2 regions of the Microbacterium sp. LRZ72 genome follow, and region 2 is predicted to be linked to the other one. Evidence: predicted binding sites of a transcription regulator. Region 2 holds the regulator's gene; the other holds the start of a gene.
What was found. The regulator HspR, encoded in region 2, represses chaperone genes until heat shock. The targets are predictions, from matches to a motif close to AAGTTGAGTCNNNNNGACTCAACTT.
Positions count from the first base shown of each region.

Region 1: M4I32_RS06980 (Hsp20/alpha crystallin family protein) is a predicted target of HspR. The motif match lies at 3,137-3,161, and genes of this name have one in related genera.

Region 1 is NZ_JANGEX010000004.1:211,555-226,400, reverse strand. Features, by position in the region: gene M4I32_RS06990 (DUF2207 family protein) at 224-2,026, opposite strand; gene M4I32_RS06985 (MarR family winged helix-turn-helix transcriptional regulator) at 2,105-2,539, shown strand; gene M4I32_RS06980 (Hsp20/alpha crystallin family protein) at 2,594-3,103, opposite strand; gene M4I32_RS06975 (methylmalonyl-CoA epimerase) at 3,214-3,579, opposite strand; gene M4I32_RS06970 (alpha/beta fold hydrolase) at 3,692-4,849, shown strand; gene M4I32_RS06965 (carbamoyl-phosphate synthase large subunit) at 4,856-6,067, opposite strand; gene M4I32_RS06960 (hypothetical protein) at 6,210-6,911, shown strand; gene M4I32_RS06955 (DEAD/DEAH box helicase) at 7,017-8,741, shown strand; tRNA gene M4I32_RS06950 (tRNA-Arg) at 8,811-8,883, opposite strand; gene M4I32_RS06945 (asparagine synthase) at 8,948-9,625, opposite strand; gene M4I32_RS06940 (DUF4956 domain-containing protein) at 9,750-10,409, shown strand; gene M4I32_RS06935 (VTC domain-containing protein) at 10,406-11,227, shown strand; gene M4I32_RS06930 (acyl-CoA desaturase) at 11,381-12,499, opposite strand; gene M4I32_RS06925 (DEAD/DEAH box helicase) at 12,831-14,243, shown strand; gene M4I32_RS06920 (flavodoxin family protein) at 14,562-14,846, shown strand, end outside.
Region 2 is NZ_JANGEX010000019.1:20,186-35,031, forward strand. Features, by position in the region: gene M4I32_RS14245 (type III polyketide synthase) at 1-483, shown strand, start outside; gene M4I32_RS14250 (methyltransferase domain-containing protein) at 480-1,190, shown strand; gene M4I32_RS14255 (NAD(P)/FAD-dependent oxidoreductase) at 1,190-2,350, shown strand; gene M4I32_RS14260 (YrhK family protein) at 2,391-2,720, shown strand; gene M4I32_RS14265 (UbiA family prenyltransferase) at 2,746-3,588, opposite strand; gene M4I32_RS14270 (ATP-dependent Clp protease ATP-binding subunit) at 3,816-6,029, opposite strand; gene M4I32_RS14275 (NADP-dependent oxidoreductase) at 6,211-7,155, shown strand; gene M4I32_RS14280 (glycosyltransferase family 4 protein) at 7,214-8,458, opposite strand; gene M4I32_RS14285 (glycosyltransferase) at 8,455-9,663, opposite strand; gene M4I32_RS14290 (glycosyltransferase) at 9,671-10,912, opposite strand; gene M4I32_RS14295 (hypothetical protein) at 11,083-11,673, shown strand; gene M4I32_RS14300 (LON peptidase substrate-binding domain-containing protein) at 11,697-12,332, shown strand; gene M4I32_RS14305 (heat shock protein transcriptional repressor HspR) at 12,342-12,773, opposite strand; gene M4I32_RS14310 (DnaJ C-terminal domain-containing protein) at 12,889-13,881, opposite strand; gene M4I32_RS14315 (nucleotide exchange factor GrpE) at 13,894-14,505, opposite strand; gene dnaK (molecular chaperone DnaK) at 14,508-14,846, opposite strand, start outside.

The DNA of each region.
Region 1 (14,846 bases), on a different contig from region 2:
GTTCGTGAAGAGCCCCATTGGTGGGACATCGAATCGGTGCGGCAGGGTTGGGGCGAGCCAGCGGGGTCGGCGGACCGGTGCGGGCACCGTCAGCCGAGGGCCGCCGCTGCATGTCGGCATCCCGGGCCCATTCCCGGCGATGAGCCATCAATCTGCACGACGAGCCCCTCGGCCCACAAGGACTTCAGGACCCCCCATTCATAGGACCTGAGGTGCGCGGCGCCTACACGCCGCCGCCACCGCCGCCGCCACCGCCGCCACCGGCGGAGCCGCCGCCGGCCGAGCCTCCGGTCGAGGAGGCGGTGCTCGAGGCCGACACCGTCGACAGCGACGCGACGCTCGCAGAGAAGGCGGCGGCGTTGAACGCCCCGTGCCCGAAGTACCACCCGGGCGCCGAGTCCTCGTAGTAGAAGGCCAGCCGCTTGGCCCACTCCGTCTCCTGCCCGAAGACCACCGCGTACGGCAGCAGGCGTTCGTACAGTCGCAGCATCTGGCGCGAGTCGTCGACCGAGACGGCCCGACGCTCGGCGCCGGCGGGCGACTGCAGCATGCGGATGCGGTCGGCCTCGGCCCACTCGATGAACATCTTCACCCCGCGCAGGTGGTCGCGCGCCTCCGCGCCCTCGGGCGTCAACGGCGTGCGCGAGACCAGAGCGGCCACGACGAACACCATGATTCCGGCGGCCACGATCAGCAGGAGCGGCCCGAGCGGGTCGACGCCCGCCGACATCGCGGTGATGCCGAAGGCGAAGACCCCGACCGCGGCGGCGACCGCGACCACGATGGGCAGCGCGCGCACGTGCCCGGGCACCCGCCGGCGCAGACCGTCTCGGCGCAGCTGCGCCGCAGCGTCCTTCAGGATCCCGCTCGCGGTGCGCGAGAGCCGGGAGTCACTGCGTCCCAGGCGGTACTCCGTGCGCCCGCCGGCGAACATGCCGTCGAGAAGCTCACGCCCGTTCTCGTCGGCTCGGGAACGATCGATCAGCTGCAGATCGAACGTCGTCTTGCCCCACTTGCGGGGCCCCTCCACAACCCGGATCGAGCCCGCGATCGCCTGTTCGAGCACCTCGGCCGGGATCCCGCGGGATGACTGCCCCATCAGCACAGCCGATTCGAGGGCATCGATGCCGCGCGGCGGCGCGTACTCCGCGATCACGGTCGGACGCCCCGGCGCGTCGCCGAGTCGACGCGCACGCACCACCGCCGCGGCGATGACGGCGGCGAGCGCACCGGCGAACGACGCCAGCTGCAGCCACCAGAACGGCGAGCGCCACGGCGACGTGTCGAAGGGCGTGAAGGTGCCCTCTTCGAAGGCGACCGCCATCGTCACGGTCTCACCGGCACCCACGTCGTCGGCGCCGGCACGAACCACGGCGCCGGTGGCGCTGTCGTCGATCACGACCGTGCATTCCTGCGTCGACCCCTGCTCCCCCACGTAGCAGGCAGCATCCCCCGTCAACGCGTCCGCGAGCGCGCCCTCCAGATGCAGTCGTGCCTGCACGCTCCCGAACGGCTGCTCCCATTCGGTGCCGTTGACGTCCCAGTAGAACTCGTCGACGCCCGTGTCCTCGAAGTAGCGGGTCACATTCTGCAGCTCGTAGGTGAAGACGAAGGTCTGGGCTCCGTGCAGATACTCGTCGGCGCGCGACGTCGCGACGAGCGCATCGTCGCCCTCCTCGACCTCGAGCGGGCGGGGATCGCCGTCCTCATCGGTGACGGACTCGAACTCGGCGAACAGCGGGATGCCGAGGTAGCTCTCCGGGATGGCGCGGCGCATCCCCCGGTTCTGGTCGCTGTCGGGGAACTCGGCGACGAACGTCTCGACCACCCGCATCCGGCTGGTGCCGTCTTCGGCCCGGGTCAGCGTGTAGTCGACCTCGAGACTCTCGAACGAGAAGTCGTCCGGGTCCCCGGTCGACGCCGTCGCCGCCTGCACGGGCACGACGGCCAGTGCGGCGATAAGGACGGTCAGGGATGCCGCGGCGGCGGCGAACCTTCCCCGCCACCGCCGATGTTCGCTCTGCATCCCGCCAGCCTAGAGAGGACTCCGCGGCGTCACCGCAACCCCCGCCGCTGACACGCGTCAGGGCGTACTCTGTTGCGCATGAAGAACCGCCACCTCGCCGTCGACGCCTGGGAGAGCCTCTTCCGTGCGCAGCACGAGGTGTTCGACGAGATCAGCGACGACTTTCGCCACGGCGAGCTCGGCCAGGCCGAGTACGACGTGCTGCTCACCGTCACCCGCGCGCCCGGGATGACGGCGCGGCTGCGCGACGTGACCTCGCTCATGCTCGTCAGCCAGCCCTCGGTGTCGCGCCTCGTCGATCGCATGGTCGCCCGGGGGCTCGTCACCAAGTGCTCCGACCCGTCCGATGGGCGGGGGGCGCTCGTCACGGCCACCGAGGACGGCGCCGCGGCGTTCCGCAAGACGGCCACGCGCCACGCGCGCACGATCAGCAAGCGCATGTCGCAGCTGACCGACGACGAGCTGTGCACGCTGCGCGAGCTCACCGCCAAGCTGCGGACCTCCTGCGATTGAGACGACGGGTGCCGCGGACCCGAAGACCCGCGGCACCCATACGGTCTCGTACTGCTACTCGACCGGACGCGGCTGGGCGGCGGCGTTCTGCGACACCCTGCTCTCGGATGCCTCGCCGGCCCCGTTCTGATCAGCCCTGTTCTCGTGCGCGGTCAGCACGGGCGCATCGGCGCCGGTCTTGACCTCCACCTTGCGCGGCTTGGCCTTCTCGCTCACAGGGATTGTCACGCTCAGCACGCCGTTGCTGTATGTCGCCGAGATGCTCTCGGTGTCGATGCCCTGTCCGAGGTTGAGCTGCCGCAGGAAGCTTGCGGCCTCGCGCTCGCGGGTGATCCACTTGACTCCCTCGCCGGCGGCCAGCGTGCGCTCGGCGCGGATGGTCAGCAGCTGGCCATCGACGTCGATGTCGACCGAGCCGGGATCGATCCCCGGCAGATCGGCGGTCAGCACGTAGTGGTCGCCATCGCGGTAGAGGTCCATCGGCATGCGCCGCGGTCCGCGGCGGCTGTCGAAGAGGCTCGACGCGAGGCGGTCGATGTCACGGAACGGGTCATACGTCGCCATGATGCTCTCCTTGGTTCTTCTGAAGGTTCTCGGTACTTGAGTCACATCGACTCAAGTAGCTTCAGATTAGCACTCTCCATGGTCGAGTGCCAGCCCTGCGGGAGCAGAATTCAGGGCCGCTGGAACGACACGAGTCCGATGCGGTTGCCCTCGCTGTCGCCGATGAACGACTGCCACTCGTCGTATCCGGTCGGACCGATCGAATCGTCCTCATGACGCACCGCAACGGCCGGATGCTGCAGCACGTGCGCCTCGCCCCCCAGCCGCTCGATCGCCTCGTGCACGTTGTCGACCTCGAACGAGAACACCGCCGACGGCGCCTCGCGATCGAGCAGCAAACGCACCCCCGCCATCTCGAAGAACACGAGGTCGGGCGCGGCGAAGCGCGCGATCGGTGCGGCGTCCAGCAGGCGCGCATAGAACGCCGCCGCGCGGTCCAGATCCTCGGCCCGCTGGGCCACCTGCAGCAGTCTCATGACATCCCCCGTCGTCCCCGTCGTGCTTGAGGTGAACCTAACACCACGCGGGCTGGCCCTGGGGCGGCATCGCCTTCGGCGGGGAGCGGAACGCACGCAATACGCTCGGGGGGTGACACGCATCCACCGCGTCCTCCGACCGGCGACCGCCCGCGCACCCGCGTTCTCGCTCGCCTACGTGCGGACCGGCCCGCGGTCGCAGACGCCGATCGTGGTCATCCCGGGTGGCCCCGGACTCGCGTCCATCGAGCCGTACCGGGCACTTCGGCGCCACGCGGCGCGCGGCGGGCTCGACGTCATCATGATCGAGCATCGCGGCGTGGGCCACTCCCGCCGCGACGAGTCGGGCCGGCCGCTCCCCTTCTCGGCGATGTGGATCCGCGAGGTGATCGACGACATCGCGGCCGTGCTCGACGACCAGGGCGTCACGTCGGCCTTCATCGTCGGCTCATCGTATGGAAGCTACCTCGCGTCGTCGTTCGCCGCGCGGCATCCCGATCGCGTGGCCGGCATGATCCTCGACTCGACGCTCCAGTCCACGAGCGTCCTCACCCTCGAACGTGAGCGGATCCGAGAACTGTTCTGGGACGACGACGACATCGCCCACGCCGTGCGACGCCTGCACGCCACGGGCGGGGGCGGACCCCACCTGCTCGAAGTGATCCGCGCGGCCTTCGAGCTCGACGGCGAGCGCCTCGTCCGCCCCCTCGTGGCGGCCCGGCTCGCCGGCACACGGGGCCTCACATGGAAGGCGCTCGAGATGTACGCGGGGCGCGACGAGTCCATCGTTCGCATCCCGTATCACTACGAGTTCGCGATCGCGGGGGCGATCGGGTTCCGAGAGCTGCACTACGGTGCTCCGCCGGACGGCCATCCTCTCGATCCTGCGGGCACCTACGCCGCACTCGCGCATCGGTTTCCGCGATTCGACGGGGAGCCCTTCGATCTGCTCGAAGAATCCCGGGCGTTCACCTGGCCCGTCGTGCTGCTCGTCGGCGCGCGCGACCTGCGAACACCGCCGGATGCCGCGCGACGTGTCGCGTCCGGCCTCCCCGACGCGACGATCGTCGGCATCGACAACGGCCACAGCGCGCTCGACACGCATCCGGCGGTGCTGCTGAACGCCATGCGGCATCTCGCCGCCGGCCGTCATCACCGGCTGCCCGCGCTCGCTTCCCGGCTGGATCGCCTGCCGCGTCCCAGCCTGGCGGGGCGGTTGCCGAGCTGGCTTCGCGCCGGGGTGCGGCTCGAAGGCGCCTCGCGCCGCTGAGAGACCTCAGACCTGCTGTGCGTGCACGGCCTCGAGGGCTTCGGCGTCTGCCTCGGTCATCCCGGTGATCCGCTCACCGTTCCAGACGATGTCGTCGCTGAGCGCGGCGAGCAGTTCTTTGCGCTGCCCGTGGCTGAGCTCGGCTCCGTGGACCAGGGTGGCCGGGCTCCACATCATGGCGAGCGAGTCGTGCCACTTCCACCCCACGTCCCGCACGTGCACCAGGTCGTGCAGCGAGGTCGGCAGGTGCTTGAGGGGCTCGGCGAAGGCATCCGCGAGCACGGCCAGCGTGACCTGGCGCTCGACCCCCGGCTGCACCACGGCGACCTCGTCGGCCTCGCCCGTCAGAGCGCGAGAGAACTCCTCCGCGCCGAGCAGGATGATCCCGTTGGTCGGGCGGGGGTTGCACTCGATGGCCAAGAGCTCGCCGTCGTTGTCGACGAAGTCGAACGACAGCTGTCCGGTGAAGCCGGGGTCGAGGGTGTCGACGATGCGCTGGGTGTAGTCGAGCGTCTCGGTGCTGTCCACGGCGAGGAATGTGATGCCCGTGCTGTGCGACCACTGCTCGGGCGCGCGATAGGTGCAGTGCGCCGTCACACGGCCGTCGACGATGGTGCTGTAGGTGCACACCATCGGCCCATCGACGAACGGCTGCACGAGCCACGGCTGATCGGGAGTCGGGTGGCAGTCGCTCGCCGACATCTTGCCGGCGAGGGGGCCGGTGTTGGTGAGAAGACCCACGCCTCCGCGCGAGAACGCGGCGCGCGCGAAGTACCGGGGAAACCGCACGATGGCCTCGGCCAGAGAGGCATCGTCCGTCGCGACCACGGTCTGCGGAACGGGCACGCCCGCCTCGGTGACGAGCCGCTTGAAACTCGCCTTGTCGTGCAGTCGCGCGAGCTTGTCGAAGCGGCCGGCATAGACGCGAGCGCCATCGGGCAGGTCGCCCGCTCGGGCGGCCAGGTAGAACGCCTCCTCGAAGGTGGGCAGAATGAGGTCGATCTCGTAGCGCTCGACGATGCCGTTGACGTCGTCGATGAAGGCATCCGTCTCGAAGCGCGGGGAGGCCGTGACCGCGTGTGCCTTCAGGTACTTCGAGTGGCTGCCGACGGCCCCGCCGTACGTGTCGCTGGCCACGACCGTGTGGCCCGTGCTCCCGAGCTTTCGGATCGCGTCCAGGGCGAAGGTGTTCCTCGAACTCGTGACCAGTACGCGCATCGATTGCTCTTCCGATGAGGAGAAATAGGGTGTGCCCACCCTAGAGCAAGGCCACGGCTACGATGCAGAGACGCGAGCGTGGCGGCCCGCTGGACAGTGCCGCGCGGATGCGGGTGAGCAACGGTCAAGAGGAGATCACGGAGTGCAGGAGCTGGCCAAGTGGGTCGTCGCCCTGTCGACTCTCGTGGGCTTCGGACTGACGATGGGTCTCAATCCCGCGCTCTACGGCGCCACCGCCGACATGCTCGCCCGCAATACGCAGGTCGCCGCACGCATGGGGTGGATGGTCGCCGGCCTGGTCACGGGCGCCACGGTGCTGTTCGCGCTGCTGCAGACCTTCGACCCGACGAGCCTCGTCACCGCCGTGCGCGGCGACGTCGACAGGGCCCTGCTCAGCCGGGGCGTGGACATCGCCGCGGGATCGATCTTTCTCGTCGCGGCCGCCGTTCTCGCCGCGTGGGCGCTCCGCGTCCCGGTGCGTGCCGTGCACCCGAGACGGGAGCGCACCCCGAACGCGCGTTCAATGACGTACTTTCCGCTCGGGCTGAGCTGCGCCGTCATCGGCTTCACGACGCTGCCGATCATGTACATGACCGGTCGCGTCACGGCGGGGCTCAGCTCCGACATCGCTCTTCGCCTCGTCGCCTACACCGTCTTCCTCCTCGCGCTCGTCGGACCCTTCGTGGCCCTCGCCTGGCTCTGGTCCCGCGTCCCCACCCTTTCCGGACGGGTGACGGGCCTGTACGCAAGGTTGATGCGCACGGACTACCGCTGGGCATCGGCGGCCATCCTCGGGGCGGGCGGTCTGGTCTTCATCGGACTCGGTCTGGTCGCGCACCGGTGATCCGAGCGGGCGCCGCGGCATCCCCCGCTCACCGATCGCCACAGAATCCTGCTCCCGGATGCCGCAGGCCGCGCGTTGCGGCGACCGCTCCGGTACCGTCGGAGGATGGCCCCCAGCACCGAGAACACCCCCGTCGAGGCAGCGCCCGCGGACGCCGAACCCACCTTCAGCGAACTCGGTCTCGACGCCGCCGTCATGAAGGCCCTCAAGGACGTCGGCTACGAGACGCCATCGGCGATCCAAGCCGCGACGATCCCCCCGCTCCTCGCGGGCCGCGACGTCGTCGGTCTCGCGCAGACCGGCACCGGAAAGACCGCCGCATTCGCGCTGCCGATCCTGTCGCAGCTCGATCTGTCGCAGAAGACTCCGCAGGCGCTCGTGCTGGCGCCCACCCGCGAGCTCGCCCTGCAGGTGTGCGAGGCCTTCGAGAAGTACGGCTCGCACCTGCGCGGGGTGCACGTGCTGCCCGTCTACGGCGGTCAGGGCTACGGCCAGCAGCTCTCGGCCCTGCGGCGCGGGGTGCACATCGTCGTCGGCACGCCGGGTCGCATCATGGATCATCTCGACAAGGGCACGCTCGATCTGTCCGAGCTGCGCTTTCTCGTGCTCGATGAGGCCGACGAGATGCTCAAGATGGGCTTCGCCGAAGACGTCGAGACGATCCTCGCCGACACGCCGACGGGCAAGCAGGTGGCGCTGTTCTCGGCCACCATGCCCGCGCAGATCCGCCGCATCTCGGCCCAGTATCTGAACGATCCCGACGAGATCACCGTCAAGTCCAAGACGACGACCTCGGCCAACACCACCCAGCGCTACCTCGTGGTCTCGTACCCGCAGAAGGTCGATGCGCTCACCCGCATCCTCGAGGTCGAGAACTTCGAGGGGATGATCGTGTTCACCCGCACCAAGAACGAGACCGAGACGCTTGCCGAGAAGCTGCGCGCCCGCGGGTACACGGCCGCCGCGATCAACGGCGATGTCGCCCAGGCGCAGCGCGAGCGCACGGTCAACCAACTCAAGAGCGGCAAGCTCGACATCCTCGTCGCCACCGACGTGGCCGCCCGCGGTCTCGACGTCGAGCGCATCAGTCACGTCGTCAACTACGACCTTCCCATCGACACCGAGTCGTACGTGCACCGCATCGGCCGCACGGGACGCGCGGGTCGCACGGGCGCCGCGATCAGCTTCGTCACCCCCCGTGAGCGGCGGATGCTGACCTCGATCGAGAAGGCGACGCGTCAGCCGCTGACCGAGATGAAGCTGCCGAGTGTCGAAGACGTGAACGCCACCCGCCTGACGCGCTTCGACGACGCGATCACCGCGGCGCTGGCCGACCCGGAGCAGGTGAGCGTCTTCCGCGACATCGTCGCCCACTACGTCGAGCACCACGACGTGCCCGAGGCCGACGTCGCCGCAGCGCTCGCGGTCGTGGCGCAGGGCGACACTCCCCTGCTGCTCGATCCGGATGCCGCCCCCGAGCCGCGGTTCGAACGCGACCGGCCCGCGCGCGACGGCCGCGAGCGGCCCGAGCGCCGCCCCCGTTCCGGCGACGGCGCCAGGACCACCTACCGGATCGCGGTCGGCCGGCGGCACAAGGTCGAGCCCCGGCAGATCGTGGGTGCCCTGGCCAACGAGGGCGGGCTGCGGCGCGAAGACTTCGGCGCGATCCAGATCCGCCCGGAGTTCTCGCTCGTCGAGCTGCCGTCGGACCTGTCGCGCGACGCCCTCAAGCGCCTCGAGAACACGCGCATCGGCGGCAAGCTGATTGAGCTGCGCCCCGATCGCTTCGGCAACTCGGCCAAGCGCGAGGACCGCAAGCCGCGCCACTGAGACCGGCGACAAACACGAAAACCCGCGGATATCCGCGGGTTTTCGTGTTTGCACTGTCTCAACACAGTGTGCGCCCGAAGAGACTCGAACTCCCAACCTTCTGATCCGTAGTCAGATGCTCTATCCATTGAGCTACGGGCGCCCGGTGCGCGTTTCGGGTCGAAACCCTCGCGCACACCAGCGACCAGAATACCCCACGCCCGCGCTCACGGCGAATCGGGGGACGGCGCCGCTTGCTCGTCATCGGCATCGTCCGACGCCGAGCGCGCCTTCACCCGGCGACGCTGCTGCGAGCTGAGCGCGGCGAGGTCCACAAGGCGCAGCGACTGCATGCGGGCCTCGCGCATCTGCTCGTAGTCGGGCTCGAGGTCGGGCCGCGCGGCCTCGATGCGCAGGGTGCGGTCGATGTTCAGCGCGAGCTCATCCCACGCGGCATCCCGAGCGGCGACCACCAGACGACGCAGTTCGTCCTCGTCCGCGGCACGCAGTCGCAGCTCCTTGGCGATGCGCTTGGACTGCCGCAGCCGGCGCCGCAGGTTGCGCAGATCGCGCGTGCCGTAGTCGTGCGTGCTGTCGGGGTCGGAGAAGTGCCGCCAGGCGTCCTTGCGTTCCCGCCGCAGCCGGGCGACGACATCCTCGGCCTCCTCGGCCAAGGTGAGCAGGGCCTCGCGCGCGTCGGGGATGAAGCGCTCGAGGTCGTACCCCTCGCCGCCGGCGATCGTCTCCATCAGGATGCGGTTCTTCAGCCGCAGACGTGTCGCGGCGGCCGCGATATAGATGCCCTCCGAGACGACCTCGGCGAGCTTCGGCGGCTTCGCGCGCGACGCGGCCCCGGCCGCGGCTGCTGCCGCCTCCGGCACGTCCGGCGATGTCTTCGGGCTCACGGCACCCCCTGTATCGAGGGTACCCGCCCCGCGACTCGCGCCACATTCGCAACCGCCCCTGGAGCGCGCCATAGCCGCCTCATAGCGCCGTGCCGCTGAATGAGTCCACCAATCAGGAGGACCCATGGTTCAGATCATCGTCATCGCCCTCGACCTCGTCGCGATCTGCGTGCTCGCGTTCGCCGTCTATTTTCCCCGCAACCGCCGTCGAGATCTCGCCGTCGCCTTCGTCGGCGTCAACGTCGGCGTTCTGGCCGTGTCGCTCGTGCTGGGCACCAGCACCGTCGGCGCCGGGCTCGGGCTGGGGCTGTTCGGTGTGCTCTCGATCATCCGCCTGCGCTCACGTGAGATCGACCAGACCGAGGTGGCCTACTACTTCGCCGCCCTCGCCCTCGGTCTCATCGCGGGTCTCTCCGCCGCCGCGGCGACGACCGCCACCGACGCGACGTTCGCCGCCGTCTGGTCGGCTGCCGGGCTGATGGCCCTCGTCGTCGGCGTGCTCGCGGTCATCGACAACCGCCGGATGCTGCACCGCTACCGCGAACAGACGCTGCGGCTCGACCGCGCCTACACCGACGAGGTCGCGTTGCGCTCGCACGTCGAGGGCCTGCTCGGGGCGCGCGTGCTGGTGCTCGAGGTCACCGAACTCGACCTCGTGAACGACACCACCTCGATCTCGGTGCGGTATGCCCTGCCGAAGAAGGCCCTCCCTCCGGCGGTACACACGGGCATCGTCCCCACCCAGGACTGGGCCTCGCCGCGCCGTTCCGAGGTGCACTCGTGAACGGTCGGCTCGCGTCCTCCGTCGCCCGAGCCCTCGACCCGGTCGTCGGCCTGAACTCCGTCACACTCGAACAGCTCAACGCCGAAGCCCAGCTGCAGACCCGCGTGGACCGCAAGTACATCCTCCCGCTGCCGCAGCTCGGCGCCGTGCTGCGCACCCTGCCCGCCGGCACCCGCCTGCTCGAACACGACGATCAGTGGGCCCCGCGCTACGAATCCCACTACTTCGACACCCCGGAGCTGACCAGCTACGCGGGGGCGGCACGGGGACGGCGCCGGCGCTTCAAGGTGCGCGCTCGCCGCTACGTCGACTCCGGCGTCAGCTTTCTCGAAGTCAAGACGCGGGGTGGGCTCTCCACGACGGTGAAGGAGCGCATGCCGCTCGCGACCGACTCGCCGGGCCGCCTCGATCCCCGCGGTACGGCGTACGCAGCCGAGACGCTCGCGGCCGCCGGCATCCGGGATGCCGATGGCATCGCCTTGCGCCTGCGACAAGAGCTCATCACCGCCTACCGTCGCGTCACCCTGCTCATCCCCGGTTCCGGCGACCGGGACACCTCGCGCGGCACGATCGACGTCGATCTCGCCTGGCAGCGCCCGCACGCGAATGCCAGCCTGACCCTGCCCGCGGCGGTGATCGTCGAGACGAAGTCGGGGCGCCAGGCCGGAGCCCTCGACCGCGCGCTCTGGGCCCACGGCATCCGCCCCACCTCGCTGTCGAAGTACGGCACGGGGCTCGCCGCGCTCGACCCGAGCCTGCCGGCCAACCGGTGGCGGCGCGTGCTCGACCGTCACTTCCGCGGCGAACCGATCCGCTGAGGTCCGGCGCGGCGCGAGGACTAACGCGCCGTGCGAGGATGATTCGCGCCCACCCGTCCTCGTGTCGCGCGAGAGTCCTCGCGCGAAGCCGAGGCCGCCGGGCGCGCAGACTCGGGCGGGGGCGGCGCGGGGCGGGTCAGGGCCGGTCGTGCGTCACGCCTTGCGGAACCGCGAGACGATGTGGCATTCGAACGGGTCGCGCGCCGCGAGCCCGACCCGGTTGAGGTACGCGATGACGATGGCGTAGGAGCGCCACAGCGTGGTCTCGGTGTACGGCACCCCGAGGGTGGCGCACTGGTCGCGCACGATGTCGCGGGCGCGGGCGAGGTGCGGGCGCGGCATGTTCGGGAACAGGTGGTGCTCGACCTGGTAGTTCAGGCCGCCCATCAGCCAGGTGGCCCACCAGCCGCCCGAGACGTTGCGCGAGGTGCGCACCTGCTTGGTGAAGAAGTCGAGCTTCGCGTCGTGCGCGATGACCGGCATGCCCTTGTGGTTCGGGGCGAAGGACGCGCCCATGTACACGCCGAAGACGGCCAGCTGCACACCGAGGAACGCGAACGCCATGCCGAGCGGCAGCATCCAGAACACCGCGGTGAGCACGATGGCGAACCGCACGGTGATCATGGCCAGTTCGGTCCAGCGCCCCTTGACCTCGCCGCGCGAGAGCAGGTGCTTGATGCTGATGAAGTGCAGGTTGAGGCCCTCGAGCATGAGGAGCGGGAAGAACAGCCAGCCCTGGCGGCGGGTGATGAAGCCCAGAAAGCCGGATGCCTTCGCCGCGTCCTCTTCGAGGAACGAGATGGTGTCGACCTCGATGTCGGGGTCGCGGCCGACGCGGTTGGGGTTGGCGTGGTGGCGGGTGTGCTTGGAGTTCCACCAGGAGAAGCTCATTCCGACGATCCCGTTGCCGAGGAACCGTGCGAGGCGGTCGTTGGCGGGACCCGAGGCCAGGATCTGCTTGTGCGCGGCCTCGTGCGAGAGGAATGCGACCTGCGTGAAGATGATGCCGAGCGCGCCGGCGATGAGCAGCTGGAACCAGCTGTCGCCGAGCAGGATGAACCCCGCCACGCAGCCGGCGAACGCGAGGGCGAGCACACCGCCGACGACGGCGTAGAACCGGCGTGCACGGTTGAGCAGGCCGGTCTCGCGCACGACCTGCGAGACCTCGGTGTAGGCGCGCGTCAGATGCGGGAAGGTGTCGTTCGAGGCGTACGTCTGGCGGATCGCGCCCAGGCCGCTGACAACGGGCGCGGGAGTGGCAGTGGCGGAGATATCGCACCTACTCGATCGGCAGCCGGGTCACCGACCGCTGGTGAAGCCAAAGGCGGATGCCGATCGCTTTCGCCAGACTAGGGGGCGCGTCATGCATGCCCGCGTATATGGCATGCGATGTGCGGTGGATGCTCAGGCGGGCGTCACACAGCGTTCACGCGGGGGGCACTGCTAGTGTTGGGCACGGTGCTTCTCTGCGCCTGCGTCGTCGATACGCTCTCCGGCCCCTCGGGCCGCGGTCTTCTCGAGCGGCGAACCGATGCGCGATCCCGCGCCGTCGCCCCACCCGCACGTTCCCTTCGGTCGTGCCACACCCGAAAGCTCTTCCTCTATGTCTTCTTTCCTTGATCTCGGCGTGCCCGCACCGCTGGCCACCGTCCTCTCCACCTCGGGCAAGACCGAGGCCTTCGCCATCCAGAACGACACGCTGCCCGACTCGCTCGCCGGACGCGACGTGCTCGGCCGCGGTCGCACCGGCAGCGGCAAGACCCTCGCGTTCGCGCTGCCGATGGTCGCGCGTCTGAGCGGCGCCCACGCGGCCCGCCGCACGCCGATGAAGCCGCGCGGGCTCGTACTGGCTCCCACCCGCGAGCTCGCCACGCAGATCGCGGCGACCATCGCGCCTCTCGCGCAGGCCGTCGGGCTCAACGTCACGACGATCTTCGGCGGGGTCGGCCAGCGCCCGCAGGAGCAGGCGCTGCGCGCCGGCGTCGACATCGTCGTGGCCTGCCCCGGTCGTCTCGAGGACCTCATGAAGCAGAAGGTCATCGGCCTCGACCGCGTCGAGATCACCGTGCTCGACGAGGCCGACCACATGGCCGACCTCGGGTTCCTCCCGGGCGTCACGCGCATCCTCACCGCGACGCCCCAGGGCGGGCAGCGGATGCTGTTCAGCGCCACCCTCGACCGCGGCGTCGACACGCTCGTACGCCGCTTCCTGCGCGATGAGGTGCGTCACGAGGTCGCCGAGGCCGACGAGCCGCAGGGCGTCATGACGCACCGCGTCTTCGTCGTGGATGCCGCCGGCAAGCCGGACCTCGTGAGCCGGCTCGCCTCGGGCCACGGCCGCCGCATTCTCTTCACGCGCACCAAGCACCAGGCGAAGAAGCTCGCCAAGCAGCTGACCGCCTCCGGCATCCCCGCCGTCGACCTGCACGGCAACCTGTCGCAGGCGGCGCGCGAGCGCAACCTCGCCGCCTTCGGCGCCGAGGTCGGCAAGGGCGGCGTGCGCGTGCTCGTCGCCACCGACGTCGCCGCGCGCGGCGTGCACGTCGACGACGTCGAGCTGGTCGTCCACGTCGACCCGCCCGTCGAGCACAAGGCGTACCTGCACCGCTCCGGGCGCACCGCCCGCGCGGGCGCGGCAGGCACCGTGGTGACGGTCGCCGTCGACTCGCAGCGGCGTGACGTGACCGATCTGCTGCGCAAGGCCAAGATCTCTGCGCCGTTCGAGCCCGTGCAGGCCGGGCACCCCGCCATCGTCGAGCTCATCGGCGAAGCGGCTCCGCACGTCACGCCCGCGCCCGTGGTGGCTCAGCCGGCCGCACGCGGTCGCGGTGGATCGCGCGGCAACCACGGCGGCGGGCGCGGGGCGGCACACGCCTCGGGTGCGACCCGTTCGGCATCCGGCGCCTCGCGCTCGGAGCCGAGCCGTCCCGGCGCGCCGCGGGGCGAGGGGTCCGGCAACGGCCGCCGCCGCGGTTCACGCGGGGGCCGCAGCCGCTCGAACACCGGGCGCTCGTAGGAGCGCTTCTCGGCAGGCCGTTTTCTATCAGACGGCTATGTGCGACACAACCCCCAGCCCGATATTCGCAACCTCGCTTAGCGTCGTCTGCGACACGGTTACACACGGAGACCCACTGCGGCAGTTCGGGTGGCAGCGGAACTCTCCGTTTGACTGACCGGTACGCGGAATGCGCTGGGGGGCGACGTTCCCCATACCGGCGAGGGGCCCTTCACGGGCCCCTCGGTCCCGTGTCCCATCGGTGAGGACCTGTCAAGGGCCTGACCGGTGCGGCCCCGGTGTCCTACCGTCGGGAGTCCGCCGACGAAAGGACGACCGATGCTCCGCGCACTCGCACTGAACTGCACCCTCACGCCGTCGCCCGGCGAATCCAGCACGGGCCTGCTCGCCCACCAGGTGCTCGAGCAGCTGGCCGAGCACGGCGTCGAGACGGAGCAGCTGCGCGTCGTCGACTACGACATCGCCCCCGGTGTCGAGAAGCACATGGGCCCCGGGGACCAGTGGCCGACGATCCGGGAACGCGTGCTCGCCGCCGACATCCTGGTGCTCGCGACGCCCACGTGGATGGGTCAGCACTCGAGCATCGCGCAGCGAGTGCTCGAA
Region 2 (14,846 bases):
CTCGAACTCGACGGCTTCGGCACGTCGATCACGAGCGAGGGCGAAGACGACATGCGCTGGGTCATCGGCGACCACGGGTTCGAGATGACGCTCACCGCCGAGGTCCCCCGCATCATCGGACGCGAGGTCGGCGAGGCGCTCGCCCCGCTCATCGAGCGCGCTGGCGGCCCCATCGACGCCTGGGCCGTGCACCCCGGCGGGCGCAGCATCCTTGACCGCTTCGAGACGGCGATGGCCCTGGAGCCCGCCGCCCTGCAGCATTCCCGGGCGGTGCTGAGGGAGTTCGGCAACATGTCGTCGGCGACCGTGCTGTTCATCCTCGAGCGGATGCTGCGGGACGACGACGTGCACGACGGCGACCGGGTGCTGGGGGCCGCTTTCGGGCCCGGCCTCACCGTGGAGTCCGTGCTGATGCGGGCACGTCTCCCGCAGGGCGCTCGCACCGGGGCGGAGCCCGCCATTGTGGCGAGCCGAACGGAATGAGCTCGGCCGGTCTGTCGCGGCGCGACCACCTGCTGCGCGAGCTGATGGACGACCCGAACTGCGACCCGGTGCGCCTTCGGCGCACGCTGCGACGCTTCGCACTGGTCAACCGGCTGGTCGCCGGGTGGGCCACCGTCTACCGTGAGTACGTTCGGCCGCACCTGGCGACGCGGGAGGGCGTGGTGCGCATCCTCGACATCGGGTGCGGCGCCGGCGACGTGCTGCGCGACATCGTGGCCCGCGCCCGCGCCGACGGGTTCTCGGCCACGGGGCTGGGCATCGATCCCGACGAACGATGCCTCGAGACCGCCCGTGCGTCGCGGCCCATGCTCGGCGTGGAATACCGGGCAGCGCACAGCTCCGACCTGATCGCGTCGGTCGAGCGGTTCGACATCGTGCTCTCGAACCACGTGCTGCACCACCTCGACGAAAGCGGCGTGCGCGGGTTGCTCGAGGACTCGGCCGCCCTGACGCGGGGGCTCGCCCTGCACTCCGACATCCACCGCGGGCGCGGGGCCTACGCGGCATACTCCGCGGGCATCACGCCCCTCGCCCCCGGTTCATTCCTGCGCACGGACGGGCTCAGATCGATCCGCCGCAGCTTCACGACCGTCGAGCTGGAGCGCATCGCACCGCCCGGCTGGCGCATCGATCGACCCGTCGCCTTCCGGCTGCTCGCGGTACGGGATGCGTCGGACGGCCACTGATGCACGACGTGCTGATCGTCGGCGCGGGCCCCGTCGCCACCCTGCTCGCCGCCGAGCTGGCCCGTCGGGGTGTGGACGCCGCCCTGTACGAAAGGCGTCTCGAGCCGAGCCCCGGTACGCGGGCCGTCGGGGTGCACGCGGCGGCGCTGACCGCCATGGAGGCCTCGGGGGCGACCGAGCGCATCCTGTCCTCGGCGCTGCGGGTCGGCCGCGGCGAGGCCAGGGTGGGCGGCGCGAGCATCGGGGTGCTGCGCTTCGACTCGATCGGACGCCACCCCTACGTGGCGACGCTGCCGCAGCAGGGCACGGAGCGGGCGCTCTCGGATGCGGCACAGGCCTGGGGCGCGCCGGAGCCCCGGCGCGGGTTCGACGTCTCGAGGGTGCGGTCCCGCCGGGGCACCGCAGAAGTGACGGCGCGCGTGGGGGACGACTCGGTCGACCTGCGTGCACGCATCGTCGTCGTCGCCACCGGCGCCCGAGGCCGGGGGGTGTCGCCCCTCACCGCGGATGTTCGCGCGCGCACGTATCCCGATCGCTACGTCATGTCGGATGCCCCCGACGCGACCGGGGACGGAGCCACCGCCGTCGTGCATCTGCACGGCGACGGCGTGCTGGAGTCGTTCCCCCTCCCCGGAGGTCGGCGCCGGTTCGTCGCGTGGGACGGCGACGCGTCGCGGCGCCTCGCCGGGGCCACCGATCTCGCCGAGCGGCTGCGCGATGCGATCCGCACGCGCACGGGATCGGTGGATGCCGCAGACGCCGTCACCGCGGCATCCGCGTTCGGGGTGCGCCGCGCCCTCGTGCGCCGCATGTGGCACGACCGCGTGCTGGCCATCGGCGACGCCGCACACGAGGTGAGCCCGATCGGCGGCCAGGGCATGAACCTCGGGCTGCTCGATGCGGTCACGCTGGCGCCCCTGCTGGCGGAGTGGACCCGCGCCGGGGAGCCGCCCGAGGCCGACCTGACCCGATGGGAGCGACGACGGCGGCGGGCGGCGGCCGGCTCGGCCCGTCTCGCGGTCGTCAACACCGTCATCGGCCGGCCGGCCCCGCCGTGGGGTCAGCGCTCGCGGGCCGCCGTCCTGCATGGCGTGCTGCGCTCCCCTGCCGCCCCCCTGCTCGCGCGCGCGTACGCCATGGGGTTCGACCCCGATGCGTGAGAGCGGCCTCCTGCGTCGCGTGCGCTGAGAGCATGGAGCAATGGCATCCTCCTCCTCCGACACGGGCGGCACGCGCCGCAGCGCGGGCGCCGGCCGAAACGACCTGGCGCTCCCTCTCGGCGCGGACGAACTCGTCATCCGCAACCGGTACGAAGCCCTCAGCATCACCAACGACGCCATCATCGGCGTGCTCTTCGTCGCGGGCAGCATCCTGTTCCTGTGGCCGTCCACGTCCACGATTGCAGCCTGGCTGTTCATCGTCGGCAGCGTGCAGTTCCTGCTGCGACCGGTCATCCGCCTGGCCCGTCGCACGCACCTCAAGCGCTTCGACTCGGTGCAGGACCGCACCGACCACGCCGGAGACTTCTAGGCGGCCGGTCGCCTCGCGCGCGTCCTCAGGCGGCGAGCGCCGATCCCGTCGCCACGAGCTGCGCCGCGAGCAGCAGGGCGGACACCATCACCAGGGTGAAGAGCACGCGCCCCCGCGGCCGGGTCAGGGCCACGACCACCGTCACCGCCGCGAGCGCGGCCACCGCGGCGAAGAACAGCCACGAGAGGGGGGCGACGGCCCGCGGGTCGCCCCCGACCGGGCCCAGCAGCGCGGCCGCGGCACCCACGAGGAGGCCCGCGACGGCGAGCAGTGTCGAGGCGCGGGCGCCCAGTCGGTGCGGCAGGCCACGTACACCGGTGCGGGCGTCGTCGTCGAGATCGGGCAGCACGTTCGTCAGATGCACGGCCGCGCCGAGCGCCGCACCCGCGATCCAGGCCCACACCGGCGCCGGCTGCGGCGGAACACCGGCGAGGGTCGCGAGCGTCGGCAGCAGGCCGAAGCTCACGAGAAAGGGTGCGAGCGACACGACGGTGCGCTTGAGACCCGCGTTGTAGCTCCACGCCGAGACGAGGAAGACCGCGTGCGCGGTCAGGAACGCCGGCCCGAGCGCGGCCGACACACCCAGCGCGACCGCGAGCGCGACACCCCCCGCGATTCCGACGGTGCGCGCGGAGATCTCGCCCCGTGCGATCGGCTTGTCGGCGCGACCCACCGCGCGGTCCCGGTGCGCGTCGATCGCGTCGTTGGACCACCCGATCGAGAGCTGCCCGACGAAGACGGCCGCCACCAGCAGGGCGATCCGGCCGGGGGGCACCGCGGCGGCCAGGCCGAGAAGCGCCGACAGGGCCGTGACCACGACCGTGGGCCCGGGATGGCATGACCGCCAGAGAGCCAGGACCGCCGTCATGATCTTGCGCCGCGGCATCCGCGCTCGCGCCCGCCCCGCCTGTTCACCCGGCCACCCTATCCCGGCGTCGCCGGCCGGCCGGCGCGCAGCCCCGCTACCCCGGCGCGCAGCCCCGTTCCCCCGCGCGCAGCCCCGCTACCCCTCTGTGACACATCATCGTTCGCGTGAGACCCGCCGCGTTGCGGGCGGTCTCACGCGAACGATGGTTTCTCGTGCGGGAGCCGCCGTCAGTCCTCGACCACCTCGGCGATCACCACGTCGTCGTCATCCCCCTCATCCCGCGCGGGGGAGGACGCGGGACCGTCGCTCGTGAGTGCGAGCGACGACCCGTCGGCCGTCACATCGACCCGCACGACGTCCCCGTCGTGCACGCGTCCCGACAGAAGCGCCATCGCGAGACGGTCCTGGATCTCGGACTGGATCAGCCGACGCAACGGACGCGCCCCGAAGAGGGGGTCGTACCCGCGCTCGGCGAGCCATGCGCGCGCATCGGGGGTGACCGCCAGGGTGAGACGCCGATCGCGCAGCCGCCGCTGCAGCTCGTCGACGGCCAGCTCCACGATCTGCGCCAGGTCGTCCTGCGTCAGCGCCTGGAAGATGACGATGTCGTCGAGGCGGTTGATGAACTCGGGCTTGAAGGCCTGCCGCACCAGCCCCTGCACCTGCTCCCGCTTCTGCTCGAGAGTCAGCGCGGGGTCGATCAGGATCGGCGAGCCGAGGTTCGACGTGAGGATCAGGATGACGTTCTTGAAGTCGACGGTGCGCCCCTGGCCGTCGGTCAGGCGCCCGTCGTCCATGACCTGCAGCAGCACGTCGAACACCTCGGGGTGCGCCTTCTCGACTTCGTCGAGCAGCACGACCGAGTACGGACGCCGGCGTACGGCTTCGGTCAGCTGACCGCCCTGCTCGTATCCCACGTACCCGGGAGGGGCCCCGACGAGACGCGACACGGTGTGCTTCTCGCCGTACTCGGACATGTCGATGCGCACCATGGCGTGCTCGTCGTCGAAGAGGAACTCCGCGAGCGCCTTGGCGAGCTCGGTCTTGCCGACGCCGGTGGGCCCGAGGAACAGGAACGAGCCCGTCGGGCGGTTCGGGTCGCTGATACCCGCACGCGAGCGGCGCACGGCGTCCGAGACCGCGCCGACGGCATCCTTCTGACCGATCAGGCGCCGGCCGAGCTCGCGCTCGAGGTTGAGCAGCTTCTCGGTCTCGCCCTGCAGCAGCCGTCCGACCGGGATCCCGGTCCAGGCAGCGATGACGGTGGCGATGTCCTCGTCGGTGACCTGGTCGCCGACCATGCGCTCCTCGCTCGACTCGGCTCGCTCGGCCTCCATCAGACGCCGCTGCAGCGACGGGATCTCGGCGTACAGCAGCCGCGACGCGGTCTCGAGGTTGCCCTCACGCTGGGCGCGGTCGGCTTCGACGCGTGCGGCATCCAGCCGTGTCTTCAGTTCACCCACCTGGTTCAGCGACGCCCGCTCGCGCTCCCACCGCGTCTTCAGCTCGCCGAGGCGCTCCTCCTCCTCCTTCAGATCGGCGCGCAGCGCGGCGAGCCGTTCCTTCGAGGCGTCGTCCTTCTCCTTCTTCAGCGCCATCTCCTCGAGCTTGAGCCGGTCGACGTGCCGGCGCAGCTCGTCGATCTCGAGCGGGGCGGAGTCGATCTCCATCCGCAGCCGCGAGGCGGCCTCGTCGATCAGATCGATGGCCTTGTCGGGCAGCTGCCGGCTCGGGATGTAGCGGTGCGAGAGGGATGCCGCGGCCACGAGTGCGGCGTCGGCGATCGCGACCTTGTGGTGCGCCTCGTATCGCTCCTTGAGCCCGCGCAGGATCGCCACCGTGTCCTCGACGCTCGGCTCGCCGACGTAGACCTGCTGGAACCGGCGCTCGAGGGCCGCGTCCTTCTCGATGAACTCGCGGTACTCGTTCAGCGTGGTCGCGCCGATCAGACGCAGCTCGCCGCGCGCCAGCATCGGCTTGAGCATGTTGGATGCCGCCACCGACCCCTCGCCACCGCCTGCGCCCATCAGCACGTGCAGCTCGTCGATGAAGGTGATCACGCGTCCCTCGGATTCGGTGATCTCCTTCAGCACGCTCTTGAGCCGTTCCTCGAACTGTCCGCGGTACATGGCGCCGGCGACGAGGGCCGAGATGTCGAGCGTGATCAGCTCCTTGTCCTTCAGCGACTCGGCCACGTCGCCGGCGACGATGCGCTGAGCGAGGCCCTCGACGACGGCCGTCTTGCCGACACCGGGTTCGCCGATGAGCACGGGGTTGTTCTTGGTGCGGCGGGTGAGCACCTGGCTGACGCGCCGGATCTCGCTGTCGCGCCCGATCACGGGATCGAGCTTGCCCTGCTTCGCCCGCTCGGTCAGATTGATGCCGAACTGCTCGAGAGCGCTCTGCTGCTCCTCCTGCGGGGGCTGCTGGCCTGGTTGCATGGTCGTCCGTTCTCCCTGAGATACGCCGCGACCCCAAACTTGAGTCGCTGTGGCTCAACTTTAGCACTCACCCGGGTGTCGGGCAATGGTCCCGCGCGAGCATCTGGCGGTGCGCCGGACGCAAGCAAAGATGGCAGGGCCGGGGGATGCCTCCCGTCGACGGGCGCGATGGGATGGACGCATGACCCGACGATGGATCGCCCCCGAGTACGCCGGCATCGACGCCCTCCAGCTCATCGAGACCGAGACACCCGCACCCGGCGCGGAGGAGGTCACCATTCGCGTGCGCGCGGCGGGCGTCAACCCGTCCGACGCCAAGACGCTCGCCGGAGGGTGGAACGCCGACCCCGATCTGCTCCCCCTCACGCCCGGGCAGGAGGTGGCCGGGGTCATCACCGCGGTCGGCGCTCAGGCACGCACCGCCGCCGGCGAACAGCTCGCCGTCGGCGACGAGGTCATCGCATTCAAGATCACGGGCGGCTTCGCCGACGAGGTCACCGTGGCCGCGCGGGAGGTCTTCCCGCGGCCGTCGAACATCGAACCCGCGGTGGCCGCCAACCTGCTGCACGTCGGCGTCGTCGCCGCCGAGCTGCTGCATCTGTCCGGAGCCGGCGAGGGCGACACGCTGCTCGTCCACGGCGCCTCCGGCTCGGTCGGCGTGCTCGTCGTCCAGCTCGCGCGCCTCCGCGGGATCCGCGTGATCGGCACGTCGTCCGAGGCGAGCGGGCAGAAGGTGCGCTCGTTCGGCGCCGAGGCCGTCGTGTATGGCGACGGCCTCGCCGAGCGGGTACGCGGGCTCGCCCCCGAAGGAGTGGACGCCGCGGTGGATGCCGCCGGCACCGACGAGGCCCTCGAGGTCTCGCTCGAGCTGGTCGAGCGCCCCGACCGTGTCGCGACGCTCGCGCCCGGCAAGGCGGCGCGCGAGGCCGGCGTGCAGATCTCGGCGGGCGCCGCCCCGGCGAGCATCGCCTTCCGCGAACCCCAGCGCGCCGTCATCCTCGATCTCGCCGCCCGCGGTCAGCTGACGCTCCCGGTGGCGCACACGTTCCCCCTCGCCGAGGCGCCCGACGCGCTCCGGCTCGTCGCGGCCGGTCACCCCGGAGGCAAGGTCGCCCTCCTGCCCTGAGCCGACACCAGCCGGCGACACCCCCTGCCCGTGCGTCGTCCGCGGCGGGTCGGGCACCTCACCGCCCGGCGGAGACCGCCTCGTAGACGGCCAGCAGGCGCTCGACGTGCACGTCGGGGTCGAACGCGCGAGCGCCTTCTTCCGCACGCGACGAGGCCGCCACGACGGGCGCGGGATCTCGGGCCAGACGCACGAGCAGATCCGCCATGCCCGCCACATCCGGGGTCTCTGCGCGCAGCCCGGCCACGTCGACACCCTCGGTCAGAGAGGGATCGACGTAGAGCACCCCGCGGCGCGCATGCAGGGCCTCCACGATCGTCACCGGCTGGTTGTCGAACCCGAAGGACGTGAGCGCGACGAGGTGCGCCGCACGCATCCGCTCCTGCACCTCGCCGCGCGACAGGCGCCCGGTGAAGCGGATCGGCGCCGTGGTCTCGCGCGCCCGCGCCTCGGCCTCGCTGCGCGCGGGCCCCTCGCCGATGACCTCCACATCGAGCGCACCCGGCGGCAGCAGGGCGGATGCCGTCGCCACGGCGTCGATCCACTCCCGCAGCCGCTTCTCGGGAGCAAGCCGCCCCACCCACACGATCCGCAGCGGCGCCGACACCGAGGTCAGTGCAGGCGGGGATCCGTCCGCTGCGGCGACGGCGTTCGGCACGATCCGCACGCCGCTCAGTCCTGCGGCCTCCAGACGCTCGGCCTGGTGCGCGGAGGGCGAGATCACCGCGTCGACCCGCACCGCCATCGACAGCGTCATGTTGCGCAGCGCCGACTCGAGGGCCTGCGGCGCGAGCGGCTGCCGGGGTGTGGGGAAGGCGCGCAGCCATCGCACGAACCCTCCGACCACGCGCGCCGCGAGCCCCTCGAGCGGACGCCAGATGGGGGCCCGCCAGAAGAAGGTGTGCACGGTCTGCACGGTGCCGATGCCCGCGCGGCGCGCGGCCGACACCACGGCCGCCGTGAGCCCGAACTCCGAGTGCACATGCACCACATCCACACCGCGCACCGCCAGTTCCGCCCCCAGCCGCCGGCGCAACCCGGCGCTGTTGCGGATGACGGGGAGTCCGATGCCCGGCAGCGTCGTCGCGGCGGGCACCGGCACGATGTCGCCGCCCCGGGCGAGCCACTCCTCCCGCCAGGGGCCAACGGGCACGATCCCGGGGCGCACGAACGGCACCACGAGCACGACGCGGTGACCGCGCTCGCGCAGCAGCATCGCCTCGTCGAGGAACGCGCTCTGTGCGCCGCCCATGTAGTCGAGGGAGTAGTCGCAGACCAGAGCGATGGACCGGCGCGGGCTCATGCCGTCACCCGTTCGTACACCCGCAGCATCTGCGCCGTACGCGTGGACTGCCGCATGCGCTCGCCCGCATGCTCGTCGGGACGCGGTGGGTGTCCGGCCCGGATGTCGGCGACGGCGTCGCGCAGCGTCTGCGCGAGCGCCCGGTCGGAGTCGCGAGGGTCGTCCGCCTGCCCCCGCGCGAGCCAGTAGCCGCGACCGAGCTCGTGCGCGATATCGGGGTCGCACACGACCGCGGCCGTGCCGAGGCTCGCCGCCTCGAACACCGTCATCCCCTGCGTCTCGAAGCCCAGGGACGACTGCACCACGGCGTCGGCGCTGCGGATGCGACGCAGGGCCTGCACGTAGGGCAGCCGACCGGGAAAGCGCACGCGGGCCTGCGGGCGCAGCCGGGTCACGAGGCGCTTCGCGGCCGCCAGCTCGTTGCCGCCCCCGATCACCTCGACGTCGGCCTCGACGCCGGATTCGGCCACGGCACGAAGGAAGGGCAGCACGCGCTTCTCGGGGCTCATCCGCCCCAGCCAGAGGAGCCGGGGGCGGCCGCCCTCGCCCGTCGGGCCTGGCGGCTCCGAGAGCACGCGGTCGAGCGCGTCGTCGTCGATGCCGTTGGGCACCACATCGATGGACTCCGCGACGCCGTGCGCGCGCAGCCGATCGGCGAAGTGCGTCGAGGGGGCGGTGACGGCGGCGGCCTCGCGCCCGAACCGGCCGAGATACGACCAGCCGTCGCGAGCCGCAGGCCCCACTGCCCGCTCGCGACCGAGCTGCCTCGTCTGCCACAGGTGCAGCACCGCGAGCACGGGCCGCGGGAACGGCGTCAACGCCGCGATCCCGACGTCCACCCGGTTGTGCATGGTGTGCACGACCGGCAGCTCGTGTCGCCGGCCGAGACGGTAGCCGAGGTACGCCCCCCAGAAGTCGCCCTGCACGTGCACCACGTCCACCGGCGGCCGCTGCGCGAGCGCCGCGTCGATCGCGCGGTCTCCGGCTGCCCCTGGCCAGCTCCAGGCGTACTCGCGGTCCATGGTCATGGGCAGCGAGAAGAGACCGACGTCATCCTGGGCGCGTGCGGGCGCGCGAGGAGCCCGGGGCGCCACGACCGTCACGGTGTGGCCGGCGCGCTCGAGATGCCGACGCTGCAGACGCATCGACACCTGCGCGCCGCCGAGTGAACCGATCGGCTGGTCGCCGAGCATCACCACATGCACGGGTGCGCTACTCCGGCAGCGGCGTGCCGCGATAGAGCGCGTCGAACGTGTCGAGCGTGCGGCGGATGTCGTGCACGGCCACCATCTCGAGCGACGCGCGCTGCATGCGGGCGTGCGCCTCGGGCTCCGCCGTGAGCACGTCCTTCAGGCGCGCCGCCATCTCGTCGGCGTCGCCGGGGGTGAACAGGTAGCCGTTCTCGCCGTCATGGACCAGATGCGGCAGCGCGACGGCGTTCGCGGCGACGACGGGCAGGCCGGACGCCATCGCCTCCATCGTGGCGATCGACTGCAACTCCGCGATCGAGGCGATCGCGAAGACGCTCGCCCTCGTGTAGGCGGCGCGCAGCGCGGCCTCGGACGTGTGTCCGTGGAAGGTGACGCGATCGCCGATGCCGAGCTCGCGGGCCAGCTGCTCGAGCGGCCGGCGCTGGTCCCCCTCCCCGACGATGTCGAGCGTGGCATTCAGCTCAGCCGGCAGGAGCGCGACGGCGCGCAGCAGCACGTCGATGTTCTTCTCCGACGTCAGTCTGCCCACGAACAGCACCCGCGCGTCTTCGCGCGGCGACAGGTCGGCCGTGTAGTTGGCCATGTCGATGCCGCAGCTGACCGGCACGACGCCCTCGATGTCGATGGCGGATTCGAGGAAGTCCGCCGCCTTGCGCGTCGGCGTGGTCACGGCGCGCGTGAGCGCGAACGTGCGCTTGGCGTCACCCCAGGCCCACCGCACGACCAGGTCGTTCAGGGCGTCGGGCAGGGTTGTGAAGTCGAGGATGTTCTCGGGCATGACGTGGTTCGTCGCGATCACGGGAATGCCGCGCCGGTGCGCTTCGCGCGCGAAACCCCGGCCGATCACGATGTGGGACTGAATGTGCACGACGTCCGGCTTGACCGCATCCAGCACGCGGCGCGCGTAGTGCCTCGTGCGCCACGGCCAGGTGAAGCGCAGCCAGTCGTGCGGGGGCCACCGCAACGACGGCAGCCGGTGCAGCGTCATGGGCTGGTCTTCCACCACCTCGATCTGCGGGGCGGCCCGCCGATAGACGCGGTTCGGAGCCACCACGTGCACGTCGTGGCCACGTGCGACGAGTCCCGCCGCGAGCCGCTCCGAGAAGCGCGCCGCCCCGTTGACGTCGGGCAGGAAGGTATCGCAGGCCATCACGATCGTGAGGGGACGGGCACCCTCCCCCTCGCCGTCCGACGGAGGCGCCTCGGAGTCGCGAGGATCGCCGTGGGTCTCGGGAGAGCTCACGGTGCGGCCAATCTGTGCGGCGGGCGGGGGTCGCACATCACGTGCATGCGCGGTGCAACTCTACCCGAGCGCCCCCTCGCGACGCGGGAGCACGGGCGCGCGTTCGGCCCATCGCCGGCGGTGCATCCGCGACACACGCGAGATCCAGGCATCCGCCCTACCCTGGGGTCATGGCGAGACTGCAGGCCGACGCGGACCCGGCGCGGTGGGTGCCCGTGACCGGTTCGTTGGGGTGGCGTGGGCGACGACACCGCAAGGCCGCGATCCGGATGCTGATGGGTCAGGCGGGACGCGCCGCCGGGGCGCCCTCCGCCCCGGGATCGGGCTTCGCCGCCTGGGCGATGAGCCAGGCCGCACCGCTGCTCATGCGGCGCGCTGCGGGTCGCGTGCTCGTGTGGGTCTGGCGCGACGACCCGGGACTCGTCGTCGTGATGGCGCAGGTGCAGGAGGCGACCGCGCAGCTGCGTACCGCACGCGCCATGATGCCGATGGAGTACGACGACACCGAGGCGTTCCACGGCGTGCATCTGGGCGCCGGCGAGCGGCTCGTGATGGATCTGCCGCCGGACGAGCGCACGCCGCCCTTCGCGACGTACACCTGGGACACGGGCGCGCATTTCGTCACGGTCACCGCGGTGTGCAGCGATCGGGAGCGCTTCGGCACGGTCCTCGGCCCCGTCGATGCCATCGCCCGTACCGTGCGGGTGGTGGAGGACATGTCGATCGGTGAATCCGGCGTGCTGCGCATCGACCCCGCGTGACCTGATCGTGGCACGCTGGGGGTATGCCGGTCGTGCCGATGTTCCCTCTGCAGTCCGTGCTGCTGCCGGGGATGCCCCTGCCGCTTCGCATCTTCGAGCCGCGGTACCGCGCGCTGTTCGACGATGTGATGGCGGCGGACGCCTCGTTCGGGGTCGTGCTGATCGAGCGCGGGGGCGAGGTCGGCGGGGGTGATCACCGATTCGCCCGCGGCACGTTCGCGCGGGTGCGCGGGCACCGCGATGTCGGCGACTCGATCCTGGTCGCGGCGTCGGGAGCCGAGCGCTTCGAGGTCGTGCGCTGGCTGGAGGATGACCCGTACCCTCGCGCCGAGGTGCGCGAGCTGCCACCGCTGGAGTGGACCGAAGATCAGTCACAGGCGCGCGCGAGCGCGGAACGCGACGTGCGCCGGCTGCTCGCGACCGCGAGCGAGTTCGTCGACGTGCCCTGGTCGCCCGACGAAGAACTCGCCGACGACCCGGTGCTCTCCACCTGGCAGCTGGCCGGCATCGCGCCGCTCGGCACTCTCGACCGCTACGCCCTCCTCACGGCCGACACCCTGCCCGATCTGTATGTGCGCCTGCGCACAGCCGTCAGCGATGCCGACGAACTGCTGCGTCTGTCCGCGCTGCCGGGCGACGACGGGGAGGATCTGCTCTGACCGCTCGCGTCACTCGGATGCCGGGGGCCGCGGGCGCCAGAGCACGACGTCCGTGGCGCGGCGCACGCGCGTACCCGACCGGAGGGTGACGACCGAGCCCGTCACCCCGGCGGCGAACACGCGCGACCCGGGCCGGCTCTGCCGCTCCGCGGCGAGTTCGCGTTCGAGATCGCGCACCCGGCGGCGCAGATCGTGCACCTGCTCCTCGAGGGCGACGAGGCGCGCGATCGCGGGGAGGCTCATGCCCTCGGCCGACAGGCGCGCCACCTCCCGCAGCTGCTGGACATGGTGGGCGGAGTACCGGCGGGATCCGCCCTGCGTGCGGGCGGGGACGACCAGGCCCAGCCGGTCGTACTGCCGCAGCGTCTGCGGATGCATGCCCGTCAGCTCGGCCGCAGCCGCGATCGCGAAGATCGGGGCGTCCTCGTCGATCTCGTCCATCACGTCGCTCCTCCGCGACACCCGGGCGCTGAGCGAGCGCGGCGGGTCGAAGCGCGCACGGAGAGCGTTTCGACTCCTCGCTTCGCTCGTCGCTCAACGACCGGTCGACACATGATCAGCCGCGCGCCTTCGACATCAGGTCCGCACGTGGGTTCTCCGTCGGCTCCAGCTCATGGAAGCGCTCCAGCGCCTCGCGCGCCGCATCGTCCAGGTGCGAGGGCACCGCGATCTGGACTTCGGCGAGCAGGTCGCCCGTGCCCTTCGTGCTCTGCACCCCGCGCCCCTTGACGCGCAGCACCCGGCCGGAGGGAGTTCCCGGTGCGACACGCAGCTTGACGGGGTCGCCCCCGAGCGTCGGCACCTCGATCGTCGCACCCAGCACGGCCTCCGTGAAGGTGATCGGGACGGTCACGCGCAGGTTCAGTCCGTCTCGCGTGAAGACCGGATGGGGGCGCACGCTCACCTGCACGACGATGTCACCGTTCTCGCCCCCGTCCGGGGAGGGCCGGCCCCGGCCGCGCAACCGGATCTTCTGCCCGTCCGAGACGCCGGCGGGGATCTTCACCTTGAACGGCGTGCCGTCCTCGCCACGCAGCGAGATCGTCTCGCCCTTCGTCGCGGTGACGAAGTCGACCGTGGTGCGCGCCGTCACGTCCGCCCCGCGGCTCGGGCCGCCGTAGCCGCGGAAGCCGCCCGTGGGCTGACCGAACCGGCCGGAGCCGAAGCCGCCCGGCTGCTGCTGGTTGAACATCGAGAAGATGTCCTCGAAGTCCGCGGACGAGGCGGAGCGGCCGCCCCGGCTCTGGCCGAAGGTGCTGAACACGTCCTCGAAGCCGCCGCCGCCCCCGCCCCCGGCCGCGAAACGGGCGCCCGAGCCCATGGCGCGCAGCTGGTCGTACTCCTCGCGCTGCTCGGGGTCCGAGAGCACCGCGTACGCCTCGCTGATCTCCTTGAAGTGCGCCTCCGCCTTCGCATCCCCGGGGTTGGAGTCGGGATGGTACGTGCGGGCGAGCTTTCGGTAGACCTTCTTCAGCTCGGCGGGGGTGACGTCTTTCGACACCCCGAGCACCTTGTAGAAGTCCTTGTCGAACCAGTCCTGACTGGCCATGTGCGCCTCCGCCTATTCCGCCGGTACGGCGACCACGACCTTCGCCGGCCGCAGTTCGACCGATCCGAGTCGATATCCGAGCTCGACCACTTCGAGCACGGTCGCCTCCTCCTGGCCCGGAACGGGCTGCTGGAAGATGGCCTCGTGATGCTGCGGGTCGAACGCCTCACCCGCCTCGCCGAACGCGGCGAGACCGAGTCGCTCGGCCACGACGCGCAGCTTCTCGCCGATCGCCGCGAACGGGGTCCCCTCCGTCAGGTCGCCGTGCTTCTCGGCGCGGTCCAGATCGTCGAGCACCGCCAGCAGGCCCTTTGCCGCTTCGCCCTTCGCACGCTCGATCTCGCGCTCACGCTGGTCCTCCGTGCGCCGGCGGTAGTTCGCGTACTCGGCCTGCACGCGCTTGAGGTCGACGAGCAGGGATGCTTCGCGATCGGTCGCCTCGCCCTGCTCGATGTCGCCGTCGTCGCCGCGCACCGCATCGTCGGTCTGCTCGGCCCCGAGGATGTCGTCGATCGTCAGATCCTCCCCCTGCGACTCGGGGTCGGAGACCTGCGCCTCCGACCCCTCGTCACCGGAAGGAACCTCGTCGTCACCCTGGGGCTCTTCGAAGTCCTTGTCCGTCATGACTACTTCTTCTCGTCCTCGTCGTCGACCACTTCGGCGTCGATGACGTCCTCATCGGGCTGGCCGCCGGCGTCCTCCGCGGGCTGCTCGCCACCGGCATCCGGGGCCGGCTGCGCCTGAGCCTGCGCGTAGATCGCCTCGCCGAGCTTGGTCTGGCTCTGGTTGAGCTTGTCGAACGCCGTCTTCACCGCGTCTTCGTCGTCGCCCGCCAGCGCGGACTTGAGCGCATCGACATCCGCCTGCACCTCGGTCTTGACGTCGTCGGGAAGCTTGTCGGCGTTGTCGGCCAGCATCTTCTCGATCGAGTACGTCATCGTCTCGGCCTGGTTGCGCACCTCGGC